Regions from separate parts of the Streptomyces sp. NPDC001606 genome, predicted to be linked through region 1. Evidence: riboswitches for the same ligand, from Rfam matches in the RefSeq annotation. Region 1 holds a riboswitch; each other region holds the start of a gene.
The links. Region 1 has a riboswitch for cyclic di-AMP ahead of ACWCV9_RS24620 (M23 family metallopeptidase). Riboswitches for the same ligand answer to the same signal wherever they lie in the genome.
Positions count from the first base shown of each region.

Region 2: it holds a riboswitch for cyclic di-AMP, as region 1 does, so the genes downstream of both, ACWCV9_RS28200 (transglycosylase family protein) here and ACWCV9_RS24620 (M23 family metallopeptidase) in region 1, are expected to answer to the same signal.
Region 3: it holds a riboswitch for cyclic di-AMP, as region 1 does, so the genes downstream of both, ACWCV9_RS22300 (C40 family peptidase) here and ACWCV9_RS24620 (M23 family metallopeptidase) in region 1, are expected to answer to the same signal.
Region 4: it holds a riboswitch for cyclic di-AMP, as region 1 does, so the genes downstream of both, ACWCV9_RS36710 (M23 family metallopeptidase) here and ACWCV9_RS24620 (M23 family metallopeptidase) in region 1, are expected to answer to the same signal.

Region 1 covers NZ_JBSFHC010000014.1:115,308-117,495, reverse strand. The annotation lists gene ACWCV9_RS24625 (M16 family metallopeptidase) at 1-472, shown strand, start outside; cyclic di-AMP (ydaO/yuaA leader) riboswitch at 733-896, shown strand; gene ACWCV9_RS24620 (M23 family metallopeptidase) at 909-1,652, shown strand; gene ACWCV9_RS24615 (GntR family transcriptional regulator) at 1,850-2,188, shown strand, end outside.
Region 2 covers NZ_JBSFHC010000018.1:93,114-95,301, reverse strand. The annotation lists gene ACWCV9_RS28200 (transglycosylase family protein) at 289-999, opposite strand; cyclic di-AMP (ydaO/yuaA leader) riboswitch at 1,003-1,175, opposite strand; gene ACWCV9_RS28195 (transglycosylase family protein) at 1,358-2,188, opposite strand, start outside.
Region 3 covers NZ_JBSFHC010000012.1:133,029-135,216, reverse strand. The annotation lists gene ACWCV9_RS22305 (ATP-binding protein) at 1-223, shown strand, start outside; gene ACWCV9_RS22300 (C40 family peptidase) at 275-748, opposite strand; cyclic di-AMP (ydaO/yuaA leader) riboswitch at 752-897, opposite strand; gene ACWCV9_RS22295 (hypothetical protein) at 1,316-1,624, opposite strand; gene ACWCV9_RS22290 (ATP-dependent Clp protease proteolytic subunit) at 1,632-2,188, opposite strand, start outside.
Region 4 covers NZ_JBSFHC010000036.1:3,818-6,005, reverse strand. The annotation lists gene ACWCV9_RS36715 (aldo/keto reductase) at 1-246, opposite strand, end outside; gene ACWCV9_RS36710 (M23 family metallopeptidase) at 320-1,351, opposite strand; cyclic di-AMP (ydaO/yuaA leader) riboswitch at 1,361-1,536, opposite strand; gene ACWCV9_RS36705 (PP2C family protein-serine/threonine phosphatase) at 1,795-2,188, opposite strand, start outside.

The DNA.
Region 1 (2,188 bases):
GAAGGGCTACACCTACGGCGTGCGCGCCTTCGGACAGGTCCTCAGGTCGGCTCCGGACGGCACGGGCGTGTCGATGCTCGCGATCAGCGGCTCGGTGGACACCCCGAACACCGGCCCGGCCCTGGACGACCTGTGGAAGGTGCTGCGCACCCTCGCGGCGGAGGGCCTGACCGACGCCGAGCGGGACGTCGCCGTGCAGAACCTGGTCGGCGTGGCGCCGCTGAAGTACGAGACGGCGGCGGCCGTCGCGAGCACCCTGGCCGACCAGGTCGAGCAGCACCTGCCCGACGACTTCCAGGCCACGCTGTACCAGCAGCTGGCCGCGACGGGCACGGTGGAGGCCACGGCGGCCGTCGTGAACGCCTTCCCGGTGGACCGCCTGGTGACCGTGCTCGTCGGTGACGCCGCGCAGATCAAGGCGCCGGTCGAGGCGCTCGGCATCGGTGAAGTCACCGTGGTGGCGGCCGACTAGCCGAACGCCGCGCGGCGGCCGGCCATGGCCCGGCGGCAGTGCACGGGCGTGGGGCCCTGACGACCTACGGGCCGTCAGGGCCCCACGGCATTCCCGGCTGTTGCACCGTGTTCCCCAGATGCCCGGTTTGGGACGGAGGTTGCCCGTCTGCCCTGTGGGATGCACTACAAAAGCGGTGATCCGTTTGGGGTTTGACTTCGCCGCCCCTTAGCGTCGTCCGGGCTGTTCGTCGGTAGACAGTGCGCCGCGCCCGCGGCACCGGACAGCCATCGCCGAGTCCCCGTACGGCGCGAGCCAGGGGAGCCGGGGACCCACAGCAGTCCCTGGGGTGAATCGGACGCCCGCGCGTGAGCGAGGGGGTCCGTAGGAGACCTTCCTGCTCCGAACCCGTCAGCTAACCCGGTAGGCGAGAGGGAAGGAAAGGAACAGCCACTTCATGGCGTTCATGTGCGCCACCGGGAAGCACCGCAAGCCCGGCCGGGTCAAGCGCACCACCGCTCAGGCGGCCGGTGTCGCGGCCCTCACCACCACCGGGGTCATCGGCACCCTCGCGGCCTCCCCGGCGCTCGCCACGGAGAACTCCGTCGAGCAGACCGGCCTCACCCCGGTCCTCACCGTCAGCGACGACGTCGCCCGGCACATCGACGCGCAGGCGGCCGCCCAGAAGGAGGCCGCGCAGCAGCAGGCGGTCGAGCGGGCGGCGGCGCAGAAGGCCCAGCAGGAGCGCGTGGCCGCGGCCCGTGCCGCCCGCGCGGCCGAGCGCGCGCGGCTGAACGCCTTCGTCGCGCCGATAGCGCACTCCTACGTCTCCACGGGCTACAAGGCCAGCAGCTCCCTGTGGTCCTCCGGCTCGCACACCGGCATCGACTTCCACGCGGCGACCGGCACGCCCGTGCTCGCGGTCGGCTCCGGCACCGTCGTCTCCACCGGCTGGGGCGGCGCGTACGGCAACCAGATCGTGATCCGGATGGCCGACGGCATGTACACCCAGTACGGGCATCTGTCGTCCATCGGCGTCACGGTCGGTCAGAAGGTCACCCCGGGCCAGCACATCGGGCTGTCCGGCGCGACCGGCAACGTCACCGGACCGCACCTGCACTTCGAGGCCCGTACGACCCCGGAGTACGGCTCCGACATCGACCCCGTCGCCTACCTCCGCTCGCACGGTGTGAGCGTCTGACCCGGCCTCGCCCGGCATCGGCGGCCCCGGCCCATCGGCCGGGGCTTTCGCCGTTTTTCGCAGTGTCCGCCTGATCCGCTGTCCAAAAAATATCCCTGGATTCCGGCTCGCCGTCGGAAATTCCGGCTCATTGCAATAGAGTCACGGAACACACGTCCATCGTCGACGTTTCACGGGGATTAAGGCGGAGGTCGGTCATGCGTATTCCGGCGCACTCGGTGTGCACGGCCATCCGGGACGACATCGTCGCGGGTGTCTACGAGCGCGGCGGCCGCCTCACCGAGGAAGTCCTGGCCCGCCGTTACGGCGTTTCCCGCGTCCCGGTCCGCGAGGCGCTGCGCACCCTGGAGGCCGAGGGCTTCGTGGTGACCCGCCGGCACGCGGGCGCGTGCGTGGCCGAGCCGACCGAGCAGGAGGCCGCCGACCTGCTGGAGATGCGGATGCTGCTGGAGCCGCTCGGGGCGGCGCGGGCCGCGCAGCGGCGCACCGAGGCCCATCTGAAGGTGCTGCGCGGCCTCGTCCGGCTGGGCCAGGAG
Region 2 (2,188 bases), on a different contig from region 1:
CGACCGGCCCGTGGACGGGGAAGGACACGCAGACGGTACCCATTGTTCACCGTCGGAACAAAGGGGGGTGCGGAAGAACAGCGGACGACGGCTCGGCAAAGAGCCCGGCCGGCCCGGAGCGGCCGGGGGCCGGTCATGGAAAAGCCCCGCCCCGGCGCGTACGGGGGAGAACGCGCCGGGGCGGGGGGCCCGCGGGGACGGGGGGTCGGCCCTCACCGGGGCTTCACTCGGCTGCGAGTGTGGGGGGCCCGGTGGTGAGGGCGCTGTGGCTCTGCGCGGGGCCGCAGGTCACTTCAGGTGCAGCTGCTGGCCCGGGTAGATCAGGTCGGCGTCCGTGACGATGTCCTTGTTCAGGTCGAACAGCTTCTTCCAGCCGCCCTGGACGTGGTGCTTCTCGGCGATGGTGCTGAGGGTGTCGCCCGCGACCACCTTGTACTCGCCGTCGCCCTTCTTGACCTTCTTGCCGGTCGGCGTGGTCACGGTCTTGCTCGGGGACGGGGTGGTGCGCTGGGTGGAGCGGGTGGCGGCCTGCCCGTCGGTGGAGCGGCTGGTGGTGCCGGTGCTCTTGGTCGTGGAGCCGGTGCTCTTGGTCGTGGAGCCGCCGGCCGGGGCGGAGCCGTTGTACGGCGTGCTCGTCAGGCCCGTGCCGCAGACCGGCCAGGCACCCTTGCCCTGCGCGGCGAGGACCTTCTCGGCGACGGAGATCTGCTGCGCCTTGCTGGCCTTGTCGGCGGTCGAGGCGTAGGCGGTGCCGCCGTACGCGGCCCAGGTGGAGGCGGAGAACTGAAGACCGCCGTAGAAGCCGTTGCCGGTGTTGATGGCCCAGTTGCCGCCGGACTCGCACTGGGCGACGGCGTCCCACTGGGAGGCGGTGGCGGCGGAGGCGTTGCCGGCCGCCATCAGCGGGGCGGCGACGGCGGCGCCGGCGACACCGGCGAGTGCGACGGCGCGGACGGCCTTGGACGGACGACGGTGCTTGCCCTTGCCGGAAAACAGCATGGATCATCCCCTCACCGACGCCTGCGAGGTGAGCTGTCGGGTTCGGGCCGGTTGAGTTGCCCGGCCGCACTCCGCTTGCGCGGGGCGCGGCTTCACCCCAAGCCGGTTCCGGCCTCAACGGCCGGTCACGGCACCTACCTTGGTTCCCCCGCTCCTGCCTGCGGCGCTCGAAGCGACGACTGTTCCCGGGTGGCCGCTGGCAGGATTCGGCGTTGCGACCGCCGGGGCTCGCGGTGGCGAGCGGTCCTGACCGTAGACACGCGATCGGCGGAATTTCAAAGACGATCAGGGCTTCTGAGACTCATCCCACACTTTCGCCAAAACGGACATTAGCGATCAAGCAGGGCGTCAACTGGCCCTAATTTACGCCCGTTTCGGTACCGACTTTCAGCGTCTGACCGGCACTGATGTCGTTCGGGTCGGACCCGATGGACTTCTGGTTCTCGGCGTAGAGGGCATGCCATCCGCCGTCGACCCCAAGGGAGTCCGCAATGGAGGTGAGAGAGTCCCCCGCGCGCACGGTGTAGGTGTCCGGCCGACGGGAGGCATGGCGGCCCGAAGCGGCGTCGTTCTGACCGTTTGTCACGTTTTCGTCCGCACTGTCCCCACGGTGACGCCCGCCACTGCTGAGCGAACCGGTGTCCACCAGGCTCCAGGAGCCGGCGCTCTGCTGGGTCGGGTCCGGATCGTCCGCTTCCGGCGTGTCCGGGGTGGAAGTGTCGCTTTCCTTGGGGTTCTGGCTGCCGGTCGGCGCGGAGGTGCCCGGCTTCGGGGTGCCGCTCGGGGTGGAGCCGTGCGCCTTGCCGTGGTGCGCGCCGGAATCCTTGCCCGTACCCGAGGAGGGGGTCGAGGCGGGGTCCTGGGTCGAGGTGGAGGGGCCGGAGGAGCCGGCGCCGCCGGAGCCGGTGCCGCTGTCCGTGCCGGAACCGGAACCGGACGGCGAGCCCGTCGAGTCCGCCGAGCCGGTCGAGCCCGTCGTCGGGTCGGACGGCGTACCCGCATCCGACGAGCCGGACGAACCGGAGCCGTCCGTGGAACCGGACGAGTCGCCCGTGCCGCCGGTGCCGCCGGAGCCGCCGACGCCCGTGTCGACGTCCACCGAGCCGGAGTTCGCGGTCAGCCCGGACAGCAGGGCGCAGGTGGCCCAGGGCGTGGTGCCCTTGTCGGCGAGGATCTTCTCGGCGACGGC
Region 3 (2,188 bases), on a different contig from region 1:
CTTTCCGAAGAGACTGCCCGCTGCCGTGCAGCAGGACAACGGCCGCGGCATGGTCATCATCCGCTGGCTCACCGCGGAGTGCGGAGGCCGGCTCCGTGTCCGGCCCACCCGGGAGGGCGGCAAGACGGTCTCGATCGAACTCCCCTGGGCCGTCCCCGCCGAGCCGGTACCGACGGCGGCGCAGCGCCCGGCGGCGGCCCGTCGCGCCGACATCCGGCGCTGACGGCGTGCGGAGCGGCCACGGGCCCGAGGCCGCTCCACAGCCGGTGCCGGGTCAGCTGACCCGGCCGTACCAGACGCTCCGGGTCCAGATCTTCTGGAGCCTGACCACGTCGCCGGACTTCGGGGCGTGCCAGATGTTGCCGTGGCCGGCGTAGATGCCGACGTGGTAGACGCTGGAACCCGAGTGGAAGAACACCAGGTCGCCCGCCCTGCGGTTGCGGGCCGAGATGTGGTGCGTCTTGTTGTACTGCCCGGCGGCGGTGCGCGGCAGGGTCTTGCCGGCCTTCTTGAACGAGTAGAGCGTCAGACCCGAGCAGTCGAACCGGCGCGGTCCGGTGGCCCCCCACTGGTAGGGGGCGCCCTTCTTGGAGGCCGCGACCTGGAGCGCCTTCGAGGCCAGGGTCGCCGCCGAGGCGTCGGCGGACAGGCCCGGCACCGCGATCGAGCCGCCCACGGCGGCGAGGGTGAGAGCCGAGGCCGTACCGGCCCGGGCCATGAGCGACGGGACACGATTGAGCGCAGTCATGCGCAACCCTTCGTCAGCCGCCTGTGAAGGATGACCTGTCGGATTCGGGCTGGCGAAGTTGCCCGGCCGCATCGCTGCGGCTTCACCCCAAGGGTTGCTCGGCACGCCCGTTCGTCCGCGACGAACGTCCGCGTCGGCGACCCGTCTTGCTTGGGTCCTCCACTCCTGCCGATCCACTCCTGTCGACCGGTCATCCGGGTGGCGGCAGGACTCGGCGTCCGCCCGGACCGCCCCGCCGCGGTGGCGGGGGCTTGTCGTCAGACAGGGATCTTGGCTTACCGCTGTCCGAAAATCCCAATGAAATCGAGGATTTGTGGCGTTACTCACCACTCACCCGTTCGGGTGGACAGTGTTCCGTTCGAGCCGCCGTCAGATCCCGGACGTAGCCCCGGACCTGGGACGCAGTGGTTCCGGATGAGGCTCAAACATGGTTCGTGCGCAACTCGTGCGGACCGGAAACGGCGCCGGATATACACCGGTCGGCCGTACATCGTTCGGACCGTTTCCCGTCCGCCCCGAACGCCGCGTGTCGACGTCCGGGACCGGTCGGACCGCCGCCGCGTCCGGTCAGCCGGCGCCGTCGGACGGGAGCGCGACGCGCGCGGTACGGCGCTCGCCGTCCAGCACCCGCAAGGCCCGTGCCAGCGTGTGCCCGTGCAGCTCCGTCTCACCCCGACGGTGCATCAGGTCCAGCGCGTCCCGCAGCTCGGTGGCCTTGCGCACCAGCGCCTGCGCCGCGCGCAGCCCGTGGTAGGTGTTCCCGGCGCGCGCGGGATTGATCCGGCCGAGCAGATCGACGGACTCCAGGTAACGGTCGATCAACTCGCCCTCGGCGCGGGTCAGCGCGGGCAGCGGCGGCAGTTCCGGTGGCAGCATCGCGGGTTCACCCCGCGTCCGGGCCGGCGAGCGCGCCACGCCGGCCGGGCACGATGCCGTCCACCAGGCCGTAGGCCAGCGCCCCGTGGGCGTCCAGCACCAGGTCCCGCTCCAGGTCCCGGTGCACCTGCTCCGCCGTGCGCCCGGTGTGCCGTACCAGCATCTCCTCCAGCAGAGCCCGGGTGCGGGCCAGCTCCTCGGCCTGGATGACCAGGTCGCTGGGCCGGCCCCGCACGGGCTCGGGCAGCCGCGGCTGGTCGATCACCATGCGGGCGCCCGGCAGGGTGAACCGCTTGCCCGGGGCGCCGGCCGCGAGCAGGACCGCGGCGTAGGAGGCGGCCTGGCCCAGGCAGTAGGTCGCCACGTCGCAACTGACGTACTGCATCGTGTCGTAGACCGCGGTCAGCGCCGCGAAGGTGCCGCCGGGGGAGTTGACGTACAGCGTGATGTCCCGGTCGGGCGCGGCGTGTTCCAGATACATGAACTGCGCCGTCACGTCGTTGGCGGCCGCCTCGTCGAGCGGCGTGCCGAGGAACACCACCCGGTCCTCGAAGAGCTTCGCGT
Region 4 (2,188 bases), on a different contig from region 1:
GTTGTCGCGGTTGCCGCGGGCCTTCAGCCACGCGCCGATGATCGTCTCCGACTCGCCGCCCTTGTTGCCCTCGGCCCAGGCCGAGTAGACGTCCGCGGTGTCGATGAAGTTGCCGCCGGCGGCCGTGTAGGCGTCGAGGACGGCGAAGGAGGTGTCCTCGTCGGCGGTCCAGCCGAAGACGTTGCCGCCGAGGGCGAGCGGGAAGACCTCGAGGTCGGAAGAGCCGAGTGTGCGCAGTGAAGTCATGATCAATACCAACGCCGGCGGGAGGAAGCTCATTCCTCCGCCGGCGCCGTGTTCACCCGGAAAGCCGGGCCTGTCAGGGGTTGAGGCCCTTGTCGCGCAGCCAGGCCATGGGGTCGATGGCGGTGGGCTGGCCGTCCGGGTGGACCTCCAGGTGCAGGTGCGGGCCGGTGACGTTGCCGGTCGCGCCGACGCGGCCGATGACGTCGCCGGTGTTCACCTGCTGGCCGACCGAGACGTTGATCGAGGACTGGTGGCAGTACCAGAGCTGGGTGCCGTCGTCGAGGGTGATGACCGTGCGGTAGCCGTAGGCACCGGCCCAGCCCGCCTCGGTGACCTTGCCGGCGTGCACCGACTTGATGAGGGTGCCGGTGGGGGCGGCGAAGTCCAGGCCGGTGTGGTAGCCGGAGGACCACATGGAGCCGGGCTGCCCGAAGGTGCCGGTGATCGTGTAGGACACGACCGGCAGCGAGTACTGCTTGGCCAGCTCGGCCAGGCGCTTGGCCTCGGCCTCCTTCTTGGCGTCGGCCTCCGCCTTCTGCTTGGCGGCGGCGGCCTTGGCGGCGGCGGCCTGCTCGGCCTTGGCGGCCGCGGCGGCGGTCTGCTTCTCGGAGGCGGCGAGCGCGGCGATGGTGGCCTTGCTGTCGGCCTGCCCCTTCTGCTGCTCGGCCTGGGCCATGATCCGGTTGCGCAGGGCCTCGCCCGCGCCACCGCTCTGCCCGGCCTCGGCCGAGGCCACACCGACGTTGCCGAGCGTGCCGGTGGCGTCCTTGGGGGCGTCGGCGGAGTCGCCGCCGAAGAGGTGCTCGACGGAGTCCAGGTCCGGCATGGAGACGGAGACCGGCACCTTGCCGGGGTTGGCGCTGGCCATGCCGCCCGCGCCGACGGCGGCCATCACACCGACACCGAGGACGGTGGAGCTGCGCGCGAAGCCGCCGCGCTGCTTGGCGACGCGGTGCCGGCCGCGGACCGGAGCGACGGACTCCGCAGTGGGGTTCCACTCCTCCCAGGGGCCGTCCTCGGCGGCGGGGGAGCCGTATCCGAAGGTGTCCGTCTCGCGCTGAGCGGGTATGAACGGGGCTTCTGGGGCAGGCCGGTTGGACGCCACGCGGGCGCGCTCCTTTCCTTCCTCCGCCTACCGGGTTAGCTGACGGGTTCGGAGCAGGAAGGTCTCCTACGCGCGTAAACCGATCGTGGGCCGAGTCCGCTCAGCAAGTCCACGACGGTGTCCGCGTGATTCACCCCAAGGTGGTGGTTCCCCGGTTCCCTTACGGGATTCGGCGCGTGCGCACGGAGCCGCCTCTTGTGACGGCTGGGACGACCGCGCTGCGTTATCGAACGTTAATAGACCTTGCGGTTACTTTCCAAGCCCGTCCAGCTTGATCGTTAACCTTTTATGCCGGCACTTAAGGGTCACAAGACCTGCAAACCGGGCGAGTTGACGGCAGCTCGGCCACCGTTCAGGAGTCACAGCGTTTTTGATGGTGACTCAGATGTTATGCGCACGGAGTCGCCCGGTCACTCACCGTGAGGCCCCCTGCGGGGAGACCCTCAGGGGTGCCGTACGGCGAGCAGCGCCATGTCATCCGCCATCCCGCCCCCGGAGTGCCTGCGCACCTCGTCCGCGAGCCGCCCGAGCAGCGCGCCCGGACCGGCGAAGGTACGGCCGGCGAGCCGCCGCTCGGGGTCGTAGAACCGGCCGTGGGCGTCCCGGGCCTCGGACAGCCCGTCGGTGTAGAGCAGCAGGGTGGCCCCGCCCGGAAAGGCCGCCTCCAGCACCCGGTCCGGCCACTGCCCGAGATCGCCCATGCCGAGCGGCAGCGCGGGCTCGGGCCCGGCCAGTGTGCGCACCGCGCCGTCGGCGTACAGCAGCAGCGGCGGCGGATGGCCGCGGTTGACGACCCGGACGAGCCCCTCGCCGTGCGGAAGTTCGGCCAGTACGGCG